3 linked regions of the Glaciimonas sp. CA11.2 genome follow. The protein of the gene in region 1 binds, or shares a complex with, the protein of each later gene. Links are inferred from orthologs where the notes say so. Each region holds a gene or a part of one and is shown on either strand. Other genes may lie near its edges.

Evidence for each region. Proteins that work in one complex are often made in the same cells at the same time.
Region 2: the proteins of RGU75_RS01815 (region 1) and eno are in contact, whole or in part, in a solved structure (PDB 2FYM), measured with the Escherichia coli proteins. The link is inferred for Glaciimonas sp. CA11.2 from one-to-one orthologs.
Region 3: the proteins of RGU75_RS01815 (region 1) and pnp are in contact, whole or in part, in a cryo-EM structure (PDB 9QH0), measured with the Escherichia coli proteins. The link is inferred for Glaciimonas sp. CA11.2 from one-to-one orthologs.

What each region holds. Positions count from the first base shown.
Region 1 is NZ_JAVIWL010000001.1:420,777-429,308, forward strand. The notes cover bases 2,553-6,332. They hold RGU75_RS01815 (Rne/Rng family ribonuclease), read left to right. Parts: upstream 2,553-2,892; coding sequence 2,893-6,132; downstream 6,133-6,332. Outside these bases: RGU75_RS01800 (Rieske (2Fe-2S) protein), read right to left, coding at 1-349; RGU75_RS01805 (HAD-IIIA family hydrolase), read right to left, coding at 377-1,036; RGU75_RS01810 (RluA family pseudouridine synthase), read right to left, coding at 1,132-2,292; GTP 3',8-cyclase MoaA, read left to right, coding at 6,554-7,669; molybdenum cofactor guanylyltransferase MobA, read left to right, coding at 7,778-8,377; gephyrin-like molybdotransferase Glp, read left to right, coding at 8,374-8,532. UniProt on the Escherichia coli protein: Endoribonuclease that plays a central role in RNA processing and decay. Required for the maturation of 5S and 16S rRNAs and the majority of tRNAs. Also involved in the degradation of most mRNAs.
Region 2 is NZ_JAVIWL010000001.1:3,519,167-3,525,471, forward strand. The notes cover bases 1,124-4,120. They hold eno (phosphopyruvate hydratase), read left to right. Parts: upstream 1,124-1,978; coding sequence 1,979-3,262; downstream 3,263-4,120. Other genes in these bases: RGU75_RS15195 (CTP synthase), read left to right, coding at 1,124-1,632; hslO (Hsp33 family molecular chaperone HslO), read right to left, coding at 4,023-4,120. Also shown: more of RGU75_RS15195, read left to right, coding at 1-1,123; more of hslO, read right to left, coding at 4,121-4,952; RGU75_RS15215 (gamma carbonic anhydrase family protein), read right to left, coding at 4,992-5,516; RGU75_RS15220 (ferritin-like domain-containing protein), read left to right, coding at 5,715-6,305. UniProt on the Escherichia coli protein: Catalyzes the reversible conversion of 2-phosphoglycerate (2-PG) into phosphoenolpyruvate (PEP). It is essential for the degradation of carbohydrates via glycolysis.
Region 3 is NZ_JAVIWL010000001.1:5,289,038-5,295,244, forward strand. What follows is about bases 2,186-5,084. They hold pnp (polyribonucleotide nucleotidyltransferase), read right to left. Parts: upstream 4,769-5,084; coding sequence 2,603-4,768; downstream 2,186-2,602. Other genes in these bases: RGU75_RS22895 (NAD(P)/FAD-dependent oxidoreductase), read left to right, coding at 2,186-2,200. In the rest of the region: RGU75_RS22885 (cation diffusion facilitator family transporter), read right to left, coding at 1-131; ferredoxin FdxA, read left to right, coding at 528-851; more of RGU75_RS22895, read left to right, coding at 1,100-2,185; rpsO (30S ribosomal protein S15), read right to left, coding at 5,102-5,371; outer membrane protein assembly factor BamE domain-containing protein, read left to right, coding at 5,684-6,166. UniProt on the Escherichia coli protein: Involved in mRNA degradation. Catalyzes the phosphorolysis of single-stranded polyribonucleotides processively in the 3'- to 5'-direction. Also involved, along with RNase II, in tRNA processing.

The DNA of each region.
Region 1 (8,532 bases):
AGTCATCAGGGCGCCAGAATACCTGATTATCATTTTCTTCTACCGCCACTTTGCGCAAACTCGCCCCACGACAAGGGCCGCCAACGCACTTTCCCTTATCGGGCGTGTAAATTGCGCCATGCGTGGCACACATAAGATACAAGCCGCTGGATTCAAAAAAATCACCTTCATTCCAGTCCAACTCTATCGGAACGTGCGCGCAACGGTTCAAATATCCATGTACGCTATTTTCATAACGAACCACAAAAGCGGTCAGCGCTTCACCATTCACTTTTACGGCAAAGCGCACACCCATCCCACGCTCAACGAGATCAGAAGAAGAGCAGATTGGTATCAAACCAGATGTCATGTTGAATTACGCTGAAATAACTGCATTTCACGCATTGTCATTTAGCCAAGCATGTAACGCTATCGCTGAACTAGCAGTAAAGACCGGATGCAACGGCGTTAGTTCACTGGCTGGATGCGCACCATAATCAACCGCAATCGCTGCGGCACCAGCATTGATAGCCATTTGTAAATCATGCGTGGTATCACCAATCATGACTGTGCGCTTAAGGTCTTGGCCAAGTTCACGCGTCAGTTCGTGCAACATCGCTGGATGTGGCTTTGAAAAAGTCTCATCGGCACAACGCGTGGCATCAAATACAGACAGCAAATTGCTTGAGTGCAGGGCACGATTTAGCCCGACACGACTCTTGCCAGTCGCCACAGCCAGAAAATAGCCTTGCTGCGACAGATCCGCCAACATTTCACGAACGCCATCAAATAAGATTAAATCCTCGTCCTGCGCCAGATAGTGGTGGCGATATCTCTCCACTACACGTGGATATAGATGCGACTCTAAACCCGGGATTGCCATGCGTATTGCCTCAGATAGTCCAAGTCCGATGACATGCGACGCGGCCTTCCGATCAGGAATCGCCAGACCAAGATCTTTTGCCGCCGATTGAATACACTTCACAATTGTCGCGGTGCTGTCCATCAGCGTACCGTCCCAATCAAACACAATTAAATCAAAACTTTTCCGCGCCATATTTCTGACAATAACTTGCCAGCTCCTTGTAATTTCTTAAAAAATGCGTTCATAGGTGAGGATTAGCGAAGACATCCTGACCTGAAACTCCTATTTTAATCGTCCTGCGCTGGTTCTGCTGCCGAGCTTGTTTGCGGCAAACTTTTTAGAAACCGTTCACATTCTGGCGGTAGTGGCGCCTTTAACGTGACCGGCTTTCCACTCTCCGGATGGGTAAAAGTAATCTGATAAGCATGCAAAAACATGCGTTTAAATGCAATTCGCTCGCCATCTGCCTTTTGCAAAGCACGATTTAATGAAAAATCACCGTATTTATCATCACCTGCGATCGCAAAACCACTCGAGGCAAGATGCACCCGAATCTGGTGAGTGCGACCCGTTTTTAACTCAGCCTCAAGCAATGCAAAGTCGCCATATCTGCGGATCAGACTAAATATCGTATGCGAGGCCTGACCTCCTTCTTGCACCCTTACCCGACGCTCACCATCGGCGGCAGTATACTTGCGCAAAGGCAACTTTACATGCTGACGCGCATTTTTCCAATCACCATGCACCAAAACCAAATAACGCTTGTCGGTTTCGCCATCACGCATTTGTTCATGCAAATTAGTCAAAGCGGAACGTTTCTTTGCTAATAATAAAATGCCTGAGGTATCACGATCAAGACGATGCACCAGCTCGAGAAATTTGGCATCAGGACGAGAAGCCCTCAGTTGCTCAATCACACCGTAACTGACTCCAGACCCGCCATGCACGGCAACGCCCGCTGGCTTGTCAATGACAAGCAGATGACTATCCTCCAAGAGAATTTTAAATTCCGCACCCGGTGCCGTCTTTTCAGCTCGCTCTGCAATACGAATGGGTGGTACGCGCAGGATATCGCCTTCCAACAATCGATAAGTCTGATCTATGCGGCCTTTATTTACCCGGACCTCGCCCGAACGCAAAACGCGATAGATATGACTTTTCGGCACTCCCTTGCAAATACGTAATAAAAAATTATCAATCCGCTGGCCCGCTTCTTCGTCAGAAATAGTGATTAACTGGACTTGGGGAGCAACTTCGGGTGGTGCGACAACTTCCGCTACTTTCGTTACTTTAGTTAAATTGGTTAATTTGGCTGCCTCAATCATCTTGCTTTGAAGAACAGTTTTGTACTTGGTAGCGGCTGGGGTCCGCACCTGTGCCTTGCCCTGAGTTCGGCCATCGCGGCGGCCCTCAGCCCTTACGCCAGAAAATCTCGCTAAGTCCTTCATTTTGAATATATAATTGTTTCACAGTGGTTACAAACCGCTGTTGGTGTAAGAATAAAAAGACCATTCTACACAGGGGCGTCTCCACCAGCCTCGCCAATTTGCAAATTTGATGGAAAAATGTGTACGCATCACCCCTGCGCGAGTCAAGGTCGCACCGTAGTTGTCATCGGATAACGCGCAAGGATGTTGGACAGTATGTTTGGATGAATAGGATAAGTCTGATGAGAAAGACACACGATTCAGATTATTGAAACGTTATGTGACTAGCTCATTAGTAAATGCAGTAAACGTAACGCCGGTTTTTTGCTGAACAATGTACTTTTTGACTTACCAAGACGCTCGCCGCCAGAATTCATGCTCGCAATGCGTAATTGCGCTAGGCAGGACCTGATTCGATGCACGCTGGTTACGCTCAGCAAGCGGCGATATTGCATTCGCGCCCCGTTGTGTCTCGCCATCGTTGCGCGGACACACTAAGGCAATTCCCTCCCCCCAAACACTCCTTCCTCGCGTACATCCCTGTATTCTGCTGCTGGAATCATTGCTTAATTGCATGATTAGGTGGCATTAAAAATGGCCCCAGGGCCACGGAGTGAAAAAATGAAACGCATGTTGTTTAATGCTACGCAGCAAGAAGAATTGCGCGTAGCGATTGTTGACGGGCAAAAGCTCATCGATATCGATATCGAAACCACCGGACGCGAACAACGCAAGTCCAATATTTACAAAGGTGTGATTACCCGTATCGAACCGTCGCTAGAAGCTTGCTTCGTCAATTACGGCGAAGAACGCCACGGCTTCTTGCCATTTAAAGAAGTTGCCCGCACCTATTTTAAAGAAGGCGTTGATGTTCGTAGCGCCTCTATTAAAGAAGCGTTGCGTGAAGGCCAGGAAATCATGGTTCAGGTCGAAAAGGAAGAGCGCGGCAATAAAGGCGCTGCCCTTACCTCTTTCGTATCATTGGCTGGTCGCTATCTGGTATTGATGCCTAATAATCCACGCGGTGGTGGTGTTTCCCGTCGTGTCGAAGGTGAAGATCGCCAGGAGTTGCGGGAAACGATGGACAAATTGGACCTGCCTTCTGGCATGTCCGTCATTGCCCGCACTGCTGGCATTGGTCGTAATGTTGACGAACTGCAATGGGATTTGAATTACCTGATGCAACTATGGCGCGCTATCGAAGGTGCTGGTACGCAAGGTAATGGCGCATTCCTGATTTATCAGGAATCATCGCTGGTCATCCGGGCTATTCGCGATTACTTCCAGCCTGATATCGGCGAAATTCTGATCGATACCGACGAAATTCACGAGCAAGCGCAACAGTTCATGGCGCACGTGATGCCGGATATGGTTCATCGGGTCAAACGTTATCACGACGACGTGCCGTTATTTTCCCGATTCCAGATCGAACACCAAATCGAAACCGCGTATTCGCGCACCGTTCCGCTGCCATCAGGCGGCGCGATTGTGATCGATCATACCGAAGCACTCGTATCAGTCGACGTCAACTCGGCCCGCGCAACCCGCGGCAGCGATATCGAAACCACCGCATTTAACACCAATTGCGAAGCCGCTGAAGAAGTCGCTCGCCAATTACGTTTGCGCGATCTGGGCGGTCTGATCGTCATCGACTTCATCGACATGGAGAATGCGAAGAACCAGCGCGAAGTCGAAACACGCCTTAAAGACGCACTGCGCTATGATCGCGCTCGTGTTCAAATGGGCAAGATTTCTCGCTTCGGTCTGATGGAGTTGTCACGTCAGCGTCTACGTCCTTCGCTGTCGGAAGGTAGCCACGTAACCTGCCCGCGCTGTAACGGCACTGGCCACATCCGCGATATCGAATCCTCTGCTTTGCAAGTCCTGCGCATCATTCAGGAAGAAGCAATGAAGGAAAACTCTGCTGCTATTCACGTCCAGGCACCGGTAGATGTTGCTGGGTTTCTGCTGAACGAAAAGCGTGGTGAGATACTGAAGATCGAAACCCGTCATCGCGTGGCCGTTATCCTGATCCCAAACAAGCATCTGGAAACGCCGCACTACAAACTGGAGCGTCTGAAGCACGACGATCCACGCCTTGAAGAAACACAAGCCAGTTACGCAATGGCAGAGCAAGCTGATACCGACATCGGTTATAGCAAACGCCAAAAAGAAGAAGGCAAACCGCGTCAGGAAGCCGTGGTCAAGGGCATTACTCCAGACCAACCAGCACCTATCGTCGAGCGTAAGCCAATAGCTGTCGCCCCTGTTGCAGCCTCAGTAGCAGCGACTGGTGAAGGGTTGATTGCCAAGATCATGGCATTCTTCTTCAAAAAACCAGCATCGACTGAAATCGCCGTTACCCCAACTGTTGCCGCAGCAAAACCTACCCGCGAACGTGGCAATGACCGCAATGGTCGTGGCCAGCGTGGCCGCAATCGTGGCGGTCGTAATCGCGACCGTGACGAAGAAGGCGCACCAGTCGAAGCCCGTGAAGAAAATGCTAACAGCACTAAGAAAACTGTCGTAGCAGATGTCGTCGTTGCGGCTAACTCGGAAACCAAAACGCAACAACGTCAACCACGTCCACCAAGAGAGCCACGTGAGCCAAAAGAAGCGCGCGAAGCACGCGAGCCTCGCGAGCCAAGCGAAGGCCGTCAACGCGGCGAACGGACACCACGTCCACCACGCGAAGAGCGTAAAGAGGTCGTAAGCGAAGTAAAGAAAGATGAAACGCTTCTTCATACTCCGGCTGTCGAAGCACCTTTGGTAGCAGTCGGCATCGCAACAGAGAAAGCCATTGACGCTGAATCATTGGATGCGGCCGCTCCTCGTACAGATGGCGAAGCCGGTGAAGGTGAAGAACCACGTCGTCGTCGTCGTCGTGGCGGTCGTAATCGTAACCGTCGTGATCGCGATAGCACTGAAACAGGTGCTGAAGGTAACGAAAACTTCGTGGATGCGGGATCTGAGTTTGCCTATGACCCAGAAACTGCTCCTGTCAGCCATGCGACAACTCCGATTGGTATGGTTATTGCTGCCGATACCGCTCATGCAATCGCGCCAATCCAGGCAACTGCACCGGAAATCATGGCACCAGTACCAGTGGCCGTGACAACTGCTCCCGCAATTCTGGAAAATGCAATTAAAGAAACACACGACGTCGTTGCTCCGGCAGCACTAGTAGTTGCTCCGGTAGTTGCTCCGGTTGAAGCGGTAGCATCCATCGTTCCAACCACATTGTCCGCCGCTATCGCTGCCCCAATTGCGCCTCAGCACGTTGTTTCTGACGTTGTAGCATCTGAGGCTGTTAAAGAGCCAGCTGCTTTGGAAACAACGCCAGCAGCTCCGGTGGTACCAGCAGTCGTATTACCAGAAGTTATGCCAGCGCCGGTCGTCACCACTGCAGCGACAGTTTATGCTGCTGAAGTAACAACACAGGCTACGCTCTCCTCTGCCAATGCGCCTCTGACCGAGATAGCCAAAGAAACGCATATAGCAGATGTCAACGCCCTCATTCCAGCAACTCCTTCAATTGCTAATGAAGTTGTTAGCAAGGTTGAGCATGAAGTCGTTACGACACCATTTGTTGCGCCAGTAGAAGTAACAGTGGCGGAGATAACAGCGGCGGTAGCGCCAATCGCGTCCTCGCCGATTTCTTCTTCGGTTGATGAACTGCAAAATGCATTGAAATCTGCTGGCCTGACGCTAGCAGGAACCGATCCAGCGAAACTGCGCGCAGCGCAAGAGGCGGCGGCGAAAATTGTCGTTGCACCACGTGCACCACGTGAGCGTAAGCCACAACCGGTGTTGGTCGATGAGCCACTGGTTCAGATCGAAACTGAACTGAATCGGCAATAACACATTCGCAACTGGATAGCGAAAAACCATAGTTGAGGAGTGCGGCTAAACCAACGCCCTCCTTAACTGGCCGAACTAGTTAAATCCAGACTGTGATGGATAAAAAGGGAGTTTTTAAACTCTCTTTTTTAACGTCCAAAATTTGGTCCAAAATACCAAAATTCTGCCGCCGTGGTATCTTCTGTATCGTATTGCCAAGATCATAAAATTCATTACTTTTAGAATTTGTGACAAGCTCTATTGCGCCGACCAGCCATCCTGTCATCATAGGACCATAACGCCGCCGAATCTTTACTCGCGTGAGTAAATGTAGATTTCCAAGCTGTTACCCTAAAGGCTAAGTCAGAGCGAACAAGGCAGCCGATCAACAACAAGATCTTAACGCGCTAAGATATTTTGAGATAATTTGCATATAGACAATATGACTAAAAAAGTCATTCCACTGATTGATCACCGCTTACTCGGCCCCATCGTCCCGACTATTCTTGAGGCACCAACGGGAGTTATCACCGATGCATCAGGCCGACCGTTGCACGATTTGCGGATTTCAGTAACGGATCGCTGCAATTTCCGGTGTGTCTATTGCATGCCGCGGGAAGTCTTCGATAAAAATTACGCATTCTTACCACACAACGCTTTGCTGTCGTTTGAAGAAATCACGCGCTTGGCAAAACTCTTCGTGGCGCACGGTGTCAAGAAAATTCGCTTGACCGGTGGCGAGCCGCTTTTGCGTAAAAATATCGAAAAGTTAATAGAACAACTCAGTGCATTGAGGACACCGGACGGCGAGGATATCGATCTGACATTAACCACCAATGGTTCTTTACTGGCAAAAAAAGCACAATCGCTCAAGGATGCTGGATTAAATCGCGTTACCGTCTCGTTGGATGCGATAGACGAAAAGATTTTTAAGCAAATGAATGATGCCGACTTTCCTGTCGCCGATGTATTGCACGGACTGGATGTCGCCCATCAAGTAGGACTTGGCCCGATTAAAGTCAACATGGTCGTTAAGCGCGGTGTCAACGATCACGAAATAGTGCCGATGGCGCGTTACTTCAAGACCTCACCATTTATTTTACGTTTTATCGAATACATGGATGTCGGCGCGTCGAATGGATGGAAAATGGATGAAGTGGTTTCTTCCTCAGAGGTCGTAAAACGAATCCAAAGTGTATTTCCAATATCGCCGTTAGCGGCTAACTACACTGGCGAAACTGCGCAGCGTTGGCGCTATGATGATGGTGGCGAGATCGGCCTGATTTCCAGCGTCACGCAGGCGTTTTGCAGCGATTGCAGTCGCGCTCGGCTCTCAACCGAGGGAAAGTTATATACCTGTTTATTTGCCAGTGAAGGACACGATTTACGCGCCCTTTTGCGTGGCAATGGCGGCAATTGCAGTGATGCAGAAATCGCGACAGTTATCGGCCAGATCTGGCGGGTACGAGATGATCGTTATTCCGAGCTGCGAACGCTTAATACCAATGGCTTGACCCCGGCAAGAAAAAAAGTAGAAATGTCGTATATCGGAGGATAAGTTTTGATGCGCTAATCTCAGGATACTTTCGTCGTATCCAGTTTTTCTTCATCGTCCTGATTTAAGCTGCAAACTGTCCATCAACAACGCCATCCACGCCACCATCTTATGCATATTAGTCAAATAACAGGTTTAATCCTTGCTGGCGGTCGCGGCAGCCGGATGGGCGGTGTTGATAAAGGCTTACAGACAGTAAGCGACGTCCCAATGGTCGCGCACGTCATAGCAACGTTAGCGCCTCAAGTAGGCTCGCTCATGATCAGTGCCAATCGCAATCTAAGCGCATACGCTACCTTTGGCGTGCCGGTCTGGCCCGATGCAAACAATGACTTTGCTGGCCCGCTTGCAGGTATTCAGGCAGGATTAAAAAACTGTCAGACACCTTATTTAGTCACGGCTCCATGTGACTCCCCGTTTTTACCAGACAATGTAGTGTCTGAATTGGCGAAGGCGTTGGAAAATACCGCGGCAGATATTGCTGTCGCAGCGACCTCCGGCATTAACTCAAAGATCCAGCCACAACCGGTTTTCATGTTGATGCAAACGACAGTACTTATAGATCTGACGGCGTTCATAGACGAAGGTGGGCGCAAAATTGAAATCTGGTATCGGCGCTTGCATTACACTGAAGTCCTGTTTCAAGATGCCACGCCATTTCGCAATATCAATACGCCCAATGAATTACGTGAAGCAGACAACCACCAATGACTAAGCAATCCTATCCTTCGCCATCGCTGCCATCGCGATCCTCACGGTCGTTGTTAAGCGCAGCAATCAGTTGCGTCTCCGATTACGATTCCGACGCGCTGCCAGTAAGTCACGCCCAAGCGATTATCCGGGACTGCATTACGCCGATTCATGCG
Region 2 (6,305 bases), 3.1 Mb from region 1 along the record:
GGCGTCGTGTCTTCCCTAGGTAAAGGGATTGCCGCCGCTTCCCTCGCCGCGATCCTCGAATCGCGTGGCCTAAAAGTCACCCTCATTAAGCTCGATCCGTACATCAACGTCGATCCAGGCACCATGAGTCCGCTCCAACACGGTGAAGTTTTCGTCACCGACGATGGCGCTGAGACTGATCTCGATCTCGGCCACTATGAGCGTTTTATTACAACGCGCATGAAGAAAGTAAATAACTTTACTACCGGACAGGTCTATGAGGCCGTTATCCGCAAGGAACGTCGTGGTGAATACCTCGGTAAAACCGTGCAAGTGATTCCGCATATCACCAATGAAATTCAGGACTATATTCATCGCGGAGCAGAAGGCTTTGACGTGGCGCTAGTCGAAATCGGCGGTACTGTCGGAGATATCGAGTCGCTACCGTTTCTTGAAGCAGCACGCCAATTAAGTTTGCGGGCTGGTCGCAAGGCTGCCGCATTCGTGCATTTGACATTGGTGCCTTATTTGCCATCTGCCGGTGAACTGAAAACCAAGCCAACCCAGCATAGCGTACAAAAATTGCGTGAAATCGGTATATTGCCCGACGCCCTCTTGTGTCGTGCAGACCGTCCTATTCCGGATGAAGAGCGGGCCAAGATTTCGCTCTTCTCAAACGTTGAAATGGCAGCGGTGATTTCAGTGTGGGATGTCGATACAATCTATAAAATTCCTCAAATGCTCCATGATCAGGGACTGGATGCGATCATTTGCGAAAAGCTCGGCTTGACACCAAGTCCTGCTGACCTGACGATGTGGACCAACCTTGTCAGTGCGCTGGAAAATCCAAAACACGCGCTGACAATCGGCATAGTCGGAAAATACGTAGATTTAACGGAGTCGTATAAATCTTTGACGGAGGCCTTGCGTCACGCCGGGATCCATACAGAATCGCGTGTCAACATTGAATATCTGGACTCAGAAGAAATCGAAGCCAATGGCGCGAATTCACTGATGAAATACGATGCTATTTTAGTACCAGGCGGATTTGGTAAGCGCGGTGTAGAAGGTAAGATCATGGCGGCGCGGTTCGCTCGGGAAAACAAAATACCTTACTTGGGTATTTGCCTGGGTATGCAAGTGGCCTTGCTCGAATATGCACGTAATGTAGCCGGCTTGACATTGGCAAACTCAACCGAATTTGACGAACAGACCGAGCAGCCTGTCGTTGCACTCATCAATGAGTGGCAAAATCACGACGGCAAAGTTGAAACGCGTGATGCGAATTCAGATTTGGGCGGAACGATGCGTCTGGGTGCTCAGACTTGTCAAATCAAACCAAACACGCTAGCTTCTGAAATCTACGGTTCAACCGTGACAGAGCGTCATCGTCACCGCTACGAGGCCAACAATCATTATCTGGACCGTATCGAAGCGGCCGGTTTAGTGGTTTCGGCACGTACGCCTACCGAAGATTTATGCGAAGTGATGGAATTGCCGCGAACTGGAGAACATGCGCATCCTTGGTACGTCGGCGTGCAATATCATCCAGAATTCAAGTCGACGCCGCGTGATGGGCATCCATTATTTATTTCGTTCATTTCTGCAGCGTTAGCACATCAGCAAGCCGTTGTGAGTAATGCAAAGACTTAAAGCATGACTATGATCCATTTAGCTTAAAATTTAGATATGCGTCATCATCTTGGAATGATGGCGTATCACTTTTGTTAAGCTACATTAGCCGAGCTACATTATTATTGCGTTACATGAATCGCCTTAAGGCGAGAGTCGGTGGTCAGTCTGGCAATATTGGAATAGTCAAAAAGCGACTTCTCCTCATACTTTTTTTTGGGATGCTTTTTTGGCAACAACCGAGATACTAAGCTGAGGATTAATCTAAAGCATGAGGTTAAGTACGAATTCAGGCACTAAGTGAGACATGAAGTGAGACATTTAGTCACGTATTAATTAAGACGCATCATTACGGAGATAGAAATACATGAGTGCAATTGTTGACATCATCGGCCGCGAAATCATTGATTCACGCGGCAATCCAACTGTCGAATGCGACGTCCTGCTAGAATCCGGCGTGATGGGGCGTGCATCGGTCCCATCCGGTGCTTCGACTGGTTCCCGGGAAGCAATCGAATTGCGTGACGGCGATAAAAATCGCTACGGCGGTAAAGGCGTATTGACTGCCTGTGAACATATTAATACAGAAATTTCTGAAGCGATCATGGGTTTGGACGCTAACGAACAAGCATTCCTCGACCGGACGCTGATTGATCTTGACGGCACCGAAAACAAAGGTCGTTTGGGTGCCAACGCCATGCTGGCAGTTTCAATGGCAGTCGCTAAAGCGGCGGCTGAAGAGGCCGGCTTGCCACTGTATCGTTATTTTGGCGGTAGCGGTGCGATGCAAATGCCTGTTCCGATGATGAACGTGATCAACGGCGGCGCGCACGCAGACAACAACCTCGATATTCAAGAGTTCATGATCATCCCGGTTGGCGCTCCTAGCTTCCGTGAAGCGATTCGTTACGGCGCTGAAATATTTCACGCGTTGAAAAAAATCCTGCAAGAAAAAGGATTGACAACATCAGTTGGTGATGAAGGCGGTTTTGCCCCTTCAGTTGCTAGTCATGAAGAAGCGCTGAAGTTGATCATTCAGGCGATTGAAGCGGCTGGCTACGAGCCAGGTACACAAGTCGCACTGGGCCTGGATTGCGCAGCCAGTGAGTTTTACAAAGATGGTAAATACGTGCTGGCCGGTGAAGATATGACACTAACGAGCGCGCAATTCACCGGTCTGCTGGCATCGTGGTGCGACAAATATCCGATCATCAGTATCGAAGACGGCATGGCCGAAGACGACTGGGATGGCTGGAAACTTCTTACCGAGACTTTGGGTAAGAAAATACAGTTGGTTGGTGATGATCTGTTTGTGACCAATACCAAAATTCTGCGCGAAGGCATACAAAAAAATATCGCGAACTCGATCTTGATTAAGATCAACCAGATTGGTACGCTGACAGAGACGTTTGCTGCGATTGAAATGGCGAAACGCGCTGGCTATACTGCGGTGATCTCGCATCGTTCAGGTGAGACCGAAGATTCTACTATTGCAGATATCGCAGTTGGTACAAACGCATTGCAGATCAAAACCGGCTCAATGTCGCGTTCCGATCGGATGGCGAAGTACAACCAACTGCTGCGTATTGAAGAAGATTTGGGTGATATCGCCAGTTATCCGGGTCGTGCTGCTTTTTATAACTTGAAGTAAAAGTATTGCGAATTGCCTTATGTAAATCCGGCCAGCGAGTTAATTTAATCGCTGGCCGGATTTGCATAAATTGAATATGGATTGTTAATGCGTCTTATCGCTATTTGCCTTACTGTGTTGTTGGCGTTGATCCAATACCCTTTGTGGTTAGGAAAAGGCGGCTGGCTGCGAGTCGCTGATATGGGGCAGCAAGTCACCACTGCGCATGAAAAAATCGTCGAGCTGAAAGCAAGGAATGCCAAGCTGGATTCGGAAGTACATGATTTGAAAGAAGGGACCGGTGCTGTCGAAGAGCGCGCTCGTACTGAGTTGGGCATGATCAAACAGGATGAAATTTTCGTCCAGATATTAGATCCGAACAATACTGAACTGGTATCGACGCTGAAGGAAGCGCAACTATTGTCAGACAAGGTGGGCGCTGCGATACCGGGCAAGACAGAAGATAAAGCGCCAAAGAAGACCGCGGGTTTGAAGTCTGCTAAGCCTGTTCATCCGACCGCTAAGCGAGTGTTGAAACAAGCACAAGTCAACACTGCTCAACGGGTGGCGCAGCAAGTACGGGACTAATCTGTCTACGCTTTAGCTAGCGTTAAGTGCAACAACTGAAATTCCCCAAGATCATTTCATCCAATTTATATCTTGCAAGATTGCCAGCGCCGGTAACCCTTTAAGGTATCGGGCTGGATCGTGATCTTTACAATAGGAAAGGGCACTCCCTTTGCCTGTTGCTAATGCTTATTACCTACGAATTAATACGTGCTTAATGCTTAATATTTCCGGTACCTAACAAGGTCTCTACAGGTGCACTGATAGCGAAAAGGTGCGCGCAGTCGACTTTGTCAAATGCATAATTTTGACCGCAAAAATCGCAGTCGACCGATACGTTGCCCAACTCAGCAATCGCTTCATCAACTTCTTTTTGTCCCAGCATCTGCAGCATGTTGCCTACCTTTTCTCGTGAGCAGTTGCACACAAAACTAGGGTGTTGTGGTTCAAAAACGCGGACTGTTTCTTCCCAGAATAAACGTCGCAATAATGTCTGAATATCGGTCGATAGCATTTCAGCGGGACGTAATGTCGCACCCAGCATAGACACGCGATTCCAGCTTTCCAGCGGGTCTTCTTCAGTAATGCCAATCCCGCCATGGTTGGGCAACTTTTGTAATAGCAAACCACGCGAGACGTTAGCATCAGCAGCCAGCCACAACTTTGTATCAAGTTGCTCTGAACGCAGCATGTAATTTTCGATCACCTCCGCAACGTTATCGCCGTCGAGAGGCACGATTCCCTGATAGGGTTGTTGTCCTGGCATTTTGTCTTGCGGATCAAGTGTGATGGCAAAACGACCATGACCGTTGACATTCACCAGTTGGGCCAATGTAGCACCATCCTCTACTACCGTATCGGGGACTAGTTTTGCTGTGGCGCGCATCTGCAACTTGGCATCGCATTCGACCACCAACAGGCGGATCGGGCCATCCCCGTGAATTTGCATCACGATCACGCCATTGAATTTCAAATTGGCGCTCAACAAGGCGGCCGCTGCCATCATTTCGCCCAGCAAATTAGTCACTGCTGGCGGATAGTTTCGACGCGCCAATACCTGCTGCCAAGTGTTAGAAAGTTCAACCAACTCGCCTCGAACCGAGGCGTTTTCGATCATAAATTTTTGTAGATTATCGTTACTCATATCCATTACGTTCTTTGTACCTTTTTCGGTCATTACTCTCTAGCCGATTTTTTTAAGTTGGGTTTTATATTCCTGACCGCGTTCGGCGTAAGTTTGCGCGCCTTTTACCAACTTGGCGATTTCTTCTTCCGTTAACATGCGGGCCACCTTGGCTGGCGTTCCCATAATCAATGCATTATCGGGAAAGACTTTGCCTTCGGTTACCAGAGCACCAGCGCCAACCAGACTATTTTTACCGATCTTGGCACCATTGAGTATCACAGCCTGTATCCCAACCAACGAGCCATCGCCAATGGTGCATCCGTGCAACATAACTTGATGACCGATAGTGACATTTTCGCCAATAGTAAGGGGATAGCCGTGATCAGTATGCAAAACTGAGTTTTCTTGTACATTGCTGCCGAGACCGACCGTAATCAGTTCGTTGTCTCCACGAATGGTAACGCCGAACCAGACGCTGGCTCTGGCCTCAATCTTAACCTTGCCAATAAGCGTCGCGCTCTCTGTGATGTAGGCGGATGGGTCAACGTCGGGGCAATGTTCGCCAAGTTGGTAGATACTCATAATTCTCCGTAGAATGTGGGTGTTTGTTTTGATCGGTGACAGGATCGTTTTGTAGATTATTTAATTGATTATATTTATCTACTTTATTCCTGCACCAGGTTTTGACGAAATTTATTTACATTTTACGCCGCGGTTTGTTGTAACTTAAATCGCAATTATTCCTAAAAATCCTATTTTACCGCTGCTAGCATGAAGAGTATGTCTGAACCTATTTTTGTTGTTCCAGAAGCAGAGTTACCACCAGTATTATCGCCTGAACTGTTGCCCGAGTTGCGTGCATCGGCCTTGCGCTGCTTGCTATTGCGCGATCCTGCGGCAAAGGTATTGGAGGTAGCGGCATTAAACGCTGATTTCAAAAATAACACCCTTACATTGGATGCGCATGCTTCGCTGGTGGGTGAGGCTGAAGCAGGCGCGATTCCGGGTCGCCCGTCTCGGCCCGAACTCGTATTGCCTAAAACATTGAAGCATCGGTCCATGCGCACCGAGGAAGGCCGCGCCGCACTGATCCACGCGCTGGCACACATTGAGTTCAATGCTATCAATTTGGCGTTAGATGCTGTGTGCCGTTTTCCTGCTATGCCGGACCAGTATTACACTGACTGGCTGAGTGTCGCGGTGGAGGAGGCGCAACACTTTGGCATGTTGGCGCGACATCTGCAGACCTTAGGGTTTGCCTATGGTGATTTCCCCGGGCATAACAGCATGTGGGAAATGGCTGAAAAAACAAAAGATGACATTTTGGCACGCATGGCGTTGGTGCCGCGTACCCTTGAGGCGCGTGGATTG
Region 3 (6,207 bases), 4.9 Mb from region 1 along the record:
TGAATTGCTTCCGCCAGCATCGCTCCGGAGCCAGTCAATATAGCCGCGACAAATTTGGCGAGAGCAATACCGCCATTAGCCGCTAAAGCGTAAAAAATCGCCTTGGTTGAACCTTCGTTATGGGATGCCATATTTTTTTGACGCCATGGGTTAACGGTTAAAGGTGCTGCAAAAGTTGACACACTAGCTAATTTTTTGCCCTCACGCAACCGCGATTGGATTTTATTGTTATGCTCCGTCAAAGCATCGACAGAGAGAAGTTCAACACTTAAAACCCGATAAGTTGCAGCATAACGGCATATCTCGCTATGGAAAAGACCCGCCAACGCCGTCTTAAGCAGAATTGTGAATTTGCTTATATGAATTCTATATAACCGCCGTTTGTAGGAAATACCGAATTACCTTAAAATACAGTGCTTTGCAACTAAGAGCGCGCCAAGATTATGCTCTGGTGGCTAACACCGCCATCTAGCCTGACCTTTGACTCGTTGCCGCTTCAAGTAATACTTACAGATTGGACTGTTGTTATGACCCACGTTGTGACCGAATCTTGCATCAGCTGTCGCTATACCGATTGCGTAGATGTTTGCCCGGTTGATTGCTTCCGCCAAGGCCCGAATTTTTTATCAATCGATCCGGATGAGTGCATTGATTGCGCCGTTTGTGTCGCTGAATGTCCTGTTAATGCGATTTACGCAGAAGAAGACGTTCCCGCTGATCAACAGCAATTCATTAAATTAAATGAAGACCTGTCGCGCTTCTGGCCGTCGATCACCAAGACAATTCCACCGTTGCCCGACGCTGACGACTTTAAAGACGTTACGGAGAAGTTGCATCTTCTTCAGCGTTAAATTTAAATAGCATTAATAGTATTGCGAAGTATTGCAAATGAACGCCCTAAAGTGTTTTCCGCATTTTTCGCCAAATGCGCTCAGGTACGAAGAAAAAGTCCTCGTAGCTGATCGCTAGCCAAAAAAATGTGATCGATATACGTCGCAAGCAACTCAGCGTCGCTTGTGCCGCAAACAGGTCAATGCCATTCGTTATTGCTCGCAGTAACGATTGGGGGACCCAAACCAAACAGGAATCAGATAGTCGTATGGAAACCAGCGCCAAGATTGATGCATCTACTCTCCCCGTTATCAACAATAGCAACAACGCACCGATAGAAGCGGACGCCGTCATTATCGGCGCTGGTCCAGTCGGTCTGTTCCAGGTATTCGAACTGGGTCTGCTTGAGATTAAAGCTCACGTGATCGACTCACTGCCAGTTGTTGGCGGCCAATGCGTCGAACTCTATCCCGACAAGCCGATTTACGACATCCCGGCTGTGCCTGTCTGTACCGGACAAGAGCTAACCGACAACCTGTTAAAGCAAATTGCTCCTTTCGATCCGACCTTCCATCTTAGCCAGGAAGTCACTGTGGTCGAGCGTCGTGAAGACAATCGCTTTAATGTCGAAACATCGGTCGGCACCCGCTTCATCACCAAAACCATCTTTATTGCGGCCGGTGTCGGGTCATTCCAACCAAGGACGATCAAAAGCGAAGGTATTGACCAGTTCAACAATTCTCAATTGTTTTATCGGGTCAAAGATCCACTCCAGTTTCACGGCAAAAATTTAGTCATTTGTGGCGGCGGTGACTCCGCACTGGATTGGGCCTTAAATCTGGTCGGCAAAGCAGAATCAGTCGTGCTGTTGCATCGCCGTGAAGACTTCCGCGCTGCGCCTGCCTCGGTTGCTAAAATGAAGCAGTTGTGTGAAGAATTTGAAATGCAATTTCTGGTCGGTCAGGTCACTGGGCACGAAGTTAAAGACGGCAAGCTATCAGAGATCAAGGTAACCGGTCCTGATGGCGTAACCCGTCGTCTGCCATTGGATACGTTATTGGTTTTCTTTGGCCTGTCGCCAAAACTTGGCCCTATCGCCGAGTGGAGCCTGGATATCGAACGCAAACAATTAAAGGTCGTCGATACTGAGAAGTTCGAAACCAATATCCCTGGGATTTTTGCGGTCGGAGATATCAACACTTATCCGGGCAAGAAAAAGCTTATTTTGTCTGGTTTCCATGAAGCCGCGTTAGCTGCGTTTGGTGCTGCACCGTACATTTTCCCTGACAAGAAGATTCACATGCAATACACCACTACTTCGCCTAAATTACACAAAATTCTGGGTGTTGAGTCACCAGTCTTTGATTGATTATTAGTTGATTACTCGTTGATATAGCGCAATAACTGGGGTGAATTCTGGCTTTATAGCCCTTCTCTTCGAGATATAAAAAAACCGTCAAGGTAGTTTACCTTGACGGTTTTTTATTTTTTATTTTTTATTTTTAACTCTTACTACTTTGACTGGGCTTGTGTCACTTTAGCTGATTCACAGGCATCGCCGAAAGTTAACGGTTGAAAATCGAGAGGGCTAAAACAGCCTTCATTCCGCACCATTGATCATTGATGGAGATCAGCAGGTGACAGTGCGCGAGGATCGTCAATGATTGAAACGAGAAAATCGCGCCATTATTCTCTCACCAGACAATAAAAAAAACCGTCCGACATGCAATCAGCATCTCGGACGGTTTGTTCAAAGCTAAATTAAATCAGCTTATTGTGCGGCAGGCGCAGCTGGAGTCGATGCAGCAACATGCGCAACCGGAGCAACATCACCGGCTTCTTGTGCAGCTTTCATCGACAATTTCAAGCGACCACGGTCATCGGTTTCCAACACTTTGACTTTGACTTGCTGGCCTTCTTTCAGATAGTCGGCGACCGCATTGACGCGCTCGTTGGCAATCTGGCTGATGTGCAACAAACCGTCTTTGCCTGGCAACACTTGCACAATCGCGCCGAAGTCCAGCAACTTCAATACTGTACCTTCGTAGATCTTGCCCACTTCAACGGAAGCTGTCAGTTCTTCGATACGACGCTTCGCTTCTTGACCGGCAGCTGCGTCGACAGAAGCGATGGTGACAACACCTTCATCGCTGATATCGATCTGTGTGCCTGTCTCTTCAGTCAGCGCACGAATCACAGCGCCGCCTTTACCGATCACGTCACGGATTTTTTCCGGATTGATCTTAACGGTGATCAGACGTGGAGCGAAGTCAGACAATTCCGATTGAGTGCCGCTCGGAACAGCTTTTTCCATCTCGCCCAAAATGTGGATACGGCCGACTTTAGCCTGCGCCAAAGCGACTTGCATGATTTCCTTGGTGATACCCTGGATTTTGATATCCATTTGCAACGCAGTGATGCCGTTTGCAGTACCAGCGACTTTAAAGTCCATGTCGCCAAGGTGATCTTCATCACCCAAAATGTCTGTCAACACCGCAAACTTACCGCCGTCTTTGATCAAACCCATAGCGATACCAGCAACGTGTCCTTGCATCGGCACGCCAGCGTCCATCAATGCCAGGCAACCGCCACAGACCGAAGCCATTGACGATGAACCGTTAGATTCGGTAATTTCCGATACCAAACGGACGGAGTAGCTGAAATCTTCCGGTGCTGGCAATGCTGCCAACAGCGCACGCTTAGCCAGACGACCATGGCCGATTTCGCGACGCTTTGGTGTACCGACACGACCTGTTTCGCCAGTAGCGAACGGAGGCATGTTGTAATGCAGCATGAAGCGATCCGAGTACTCCCCCATCAATGCATCAATTTTTTGCTCGTCGCGGGCAGTACCCAAGGTAGCAATCACCAATGCCTGTGTCTCGCCGCGTGTGAACAAGGCTGAACCGTGCGTACGTGGTAAAACACCAGTACGGATGCTGATTGGACGCACAGTGCGTGTATCGCGCCCGTCAATACGTGGCTCGCCATCCAGAATTTGCGAACGAACGATCTTGGCTTCCAGATCAAACAAGATATTGCCGACTTCGGAGCTATCCGGTGCCGCAGCGTTCATCGACAAAGCTTCAGCAGCCAACGCAGCGATAACTTCGCTAGTCGCATCTTTTAGCTTGGCAGTACGCGCTTGTTTGTCTTTAGTTTGATATGCTTCACGCAATTTAGCTTCTGCAAAATGCGCAACGCGAGCGATCAGCGCATCGTTCTTTGGCGCTGGGCTCCATTGGATTTCTGGTTTGCCACCGTCACGTACCAGATCATGAATCGCGTTGATAACCGCTTTCATTTGATCGTGACCGTAGACAACTGCACCCAACATGACTTCTTCAGACAATTGCTTGGCTTCGGACTCAACCATTAACACTGCTGCTTCAGTACCGGCAACAACCAGATCCAGCAACGATGTTTTCAATTGTGTCGTGGTCGGGTTCAGGACGTATTGACCGTCGATGTAACCAACACGGGCAGCGCCGACCGGACCAGAAAATGGCACGCCAGAGACTGACAATGCAGCAGATGCACCGATCATCGCAGCGATATCTGGATCGATTTCAGGATTGACCGACAGCACGTGAATGATCACTTGCACTTCGTTCATGTAACCCTCTGGGAACAACGGACGGATCGGACGATCGATCAGACGCGATGTCAGTGTTTCTTTTTCCGAAGGACGACCTTCGCGCTTGAAGAAACCGCCTGGTATACGACCAGCAGCGTAAGTTTTTTCAACATAATCTACAGTCAATGGGAAAAAATCTTGACCTGGTTTAGCATCTTTACGTGCAACCACGGTAGCCAGAACAACGGTATCTTCAATCGATACCAATACTGCGCCAGAAGCTTGACGAGCGATTTCGCCTGTTTCCAACGTGACTTGATGCTGGCCGTACTGGAAAGTCTTAGTAACTTTATTAAACACGATATTTCCTCTCTAATTTTACCGACAGATTTTCAGGGGCTGTCGTTCACCTCACCACAGACGGTTTGATCACTTCATATTGAAGTAAAAAAATCGTCTCCTTACGAAATACTTCCGGATAAGACACGTCAGTCAACCAATGCGTTGCACTAATTTAGGCGCTAAATCCGGTTTCTTACAATTGCACTTATGAACAAATACGCTTCGCAAAAAGCAAAAATGCCTGCATCAGAGACTGACGCAGGCATTTTACCTATCGATTAAGCAACAATACAGTCACGAAATATCGAGACAAAGTATTGGAGATCAATGACAAGCCTATCAACAAGCCTATTACTTACGCAAACCGAGTTTTTCGATCAGCGAACGATAACGGCCAAGATCTTTACTTTTCAGGTATGACAACAGGCTCTTACGACGGTTAACCATCATAATCAGACCGCGACGTGAATGGTGATCTTTAGCGTGTGCTTTAAAGTGACCATTAAGGTCGTTGATACGTGCTGTCAACAAAGCGACTTGCACTTCTGGCGAACCAGTATCATTTTGCGCGCGTGCATTGTCAGCGACAATAGCGGCTTTAGCTGTTTTTTCGATAGTCATACTTACCTTTCACAAGCGGTACACAGAGTGGAAACCCCATATACCGTGATTACATAATTAAAAATGGCCCACATAGACCAGAGGCGCAGTATATAGCAAAACTTCTACGGATTCAATCACTTGACGCCGTTATCACGTCTGCCTATATATTATAAGACCGGTATTATCATATGGTTATTGCCAAACTACTTTAACCGGATCCAAATGATTGCATCGCGTACGGAATTAAGCCTCCTAAATGCAGTCCTAGCAAGGTAATCCTTGCTCGCTCCTTTAGAGGTCATTCCGTACTTTTATCAATAAGGAATCATTATGAAAAACCTCGCAAGCGCCCTTATTATCAGCCTGGCAGTCATTCTGGCAGGCTGCTCTGTTCCAGTAAATCCGGGCGACCCTGAAACCCAAGTCATCAGTCGCCTCGGCAAGCCCACTGCTACATATCAAGACGGCAATGAACGCCTGCTTGAATACGATCAGGGTGCGTTCGGGCAGGAAACCCATATGGCGCGGATTAGCCCGGATGGACGCCTGATTTCCTATACGCAAGTCTTAACCCTGGAGCAATTCGCCAAAATCAAGGTCGGTCAATCAAAGAACGACGTCCTGCGCCTCGTCGGACATCCGCTTGATACCATCTTTTATAGCCGTGTCAAACTGGAAGGCTGGAACTACGGCTTTAAAGAAAGCGGTGTTTGGAACTCCTTGATGACGGTGTACTTTGATGAGGCTGGTATCGTCAAAAAGCTTGAAAATGGGCCAGATCCACGCTTTGAACACTCACGTTTTGGGCTATAACTGTCAACTTTGAGTAGGGTGAAAGCACTCGGTAAGCCAAA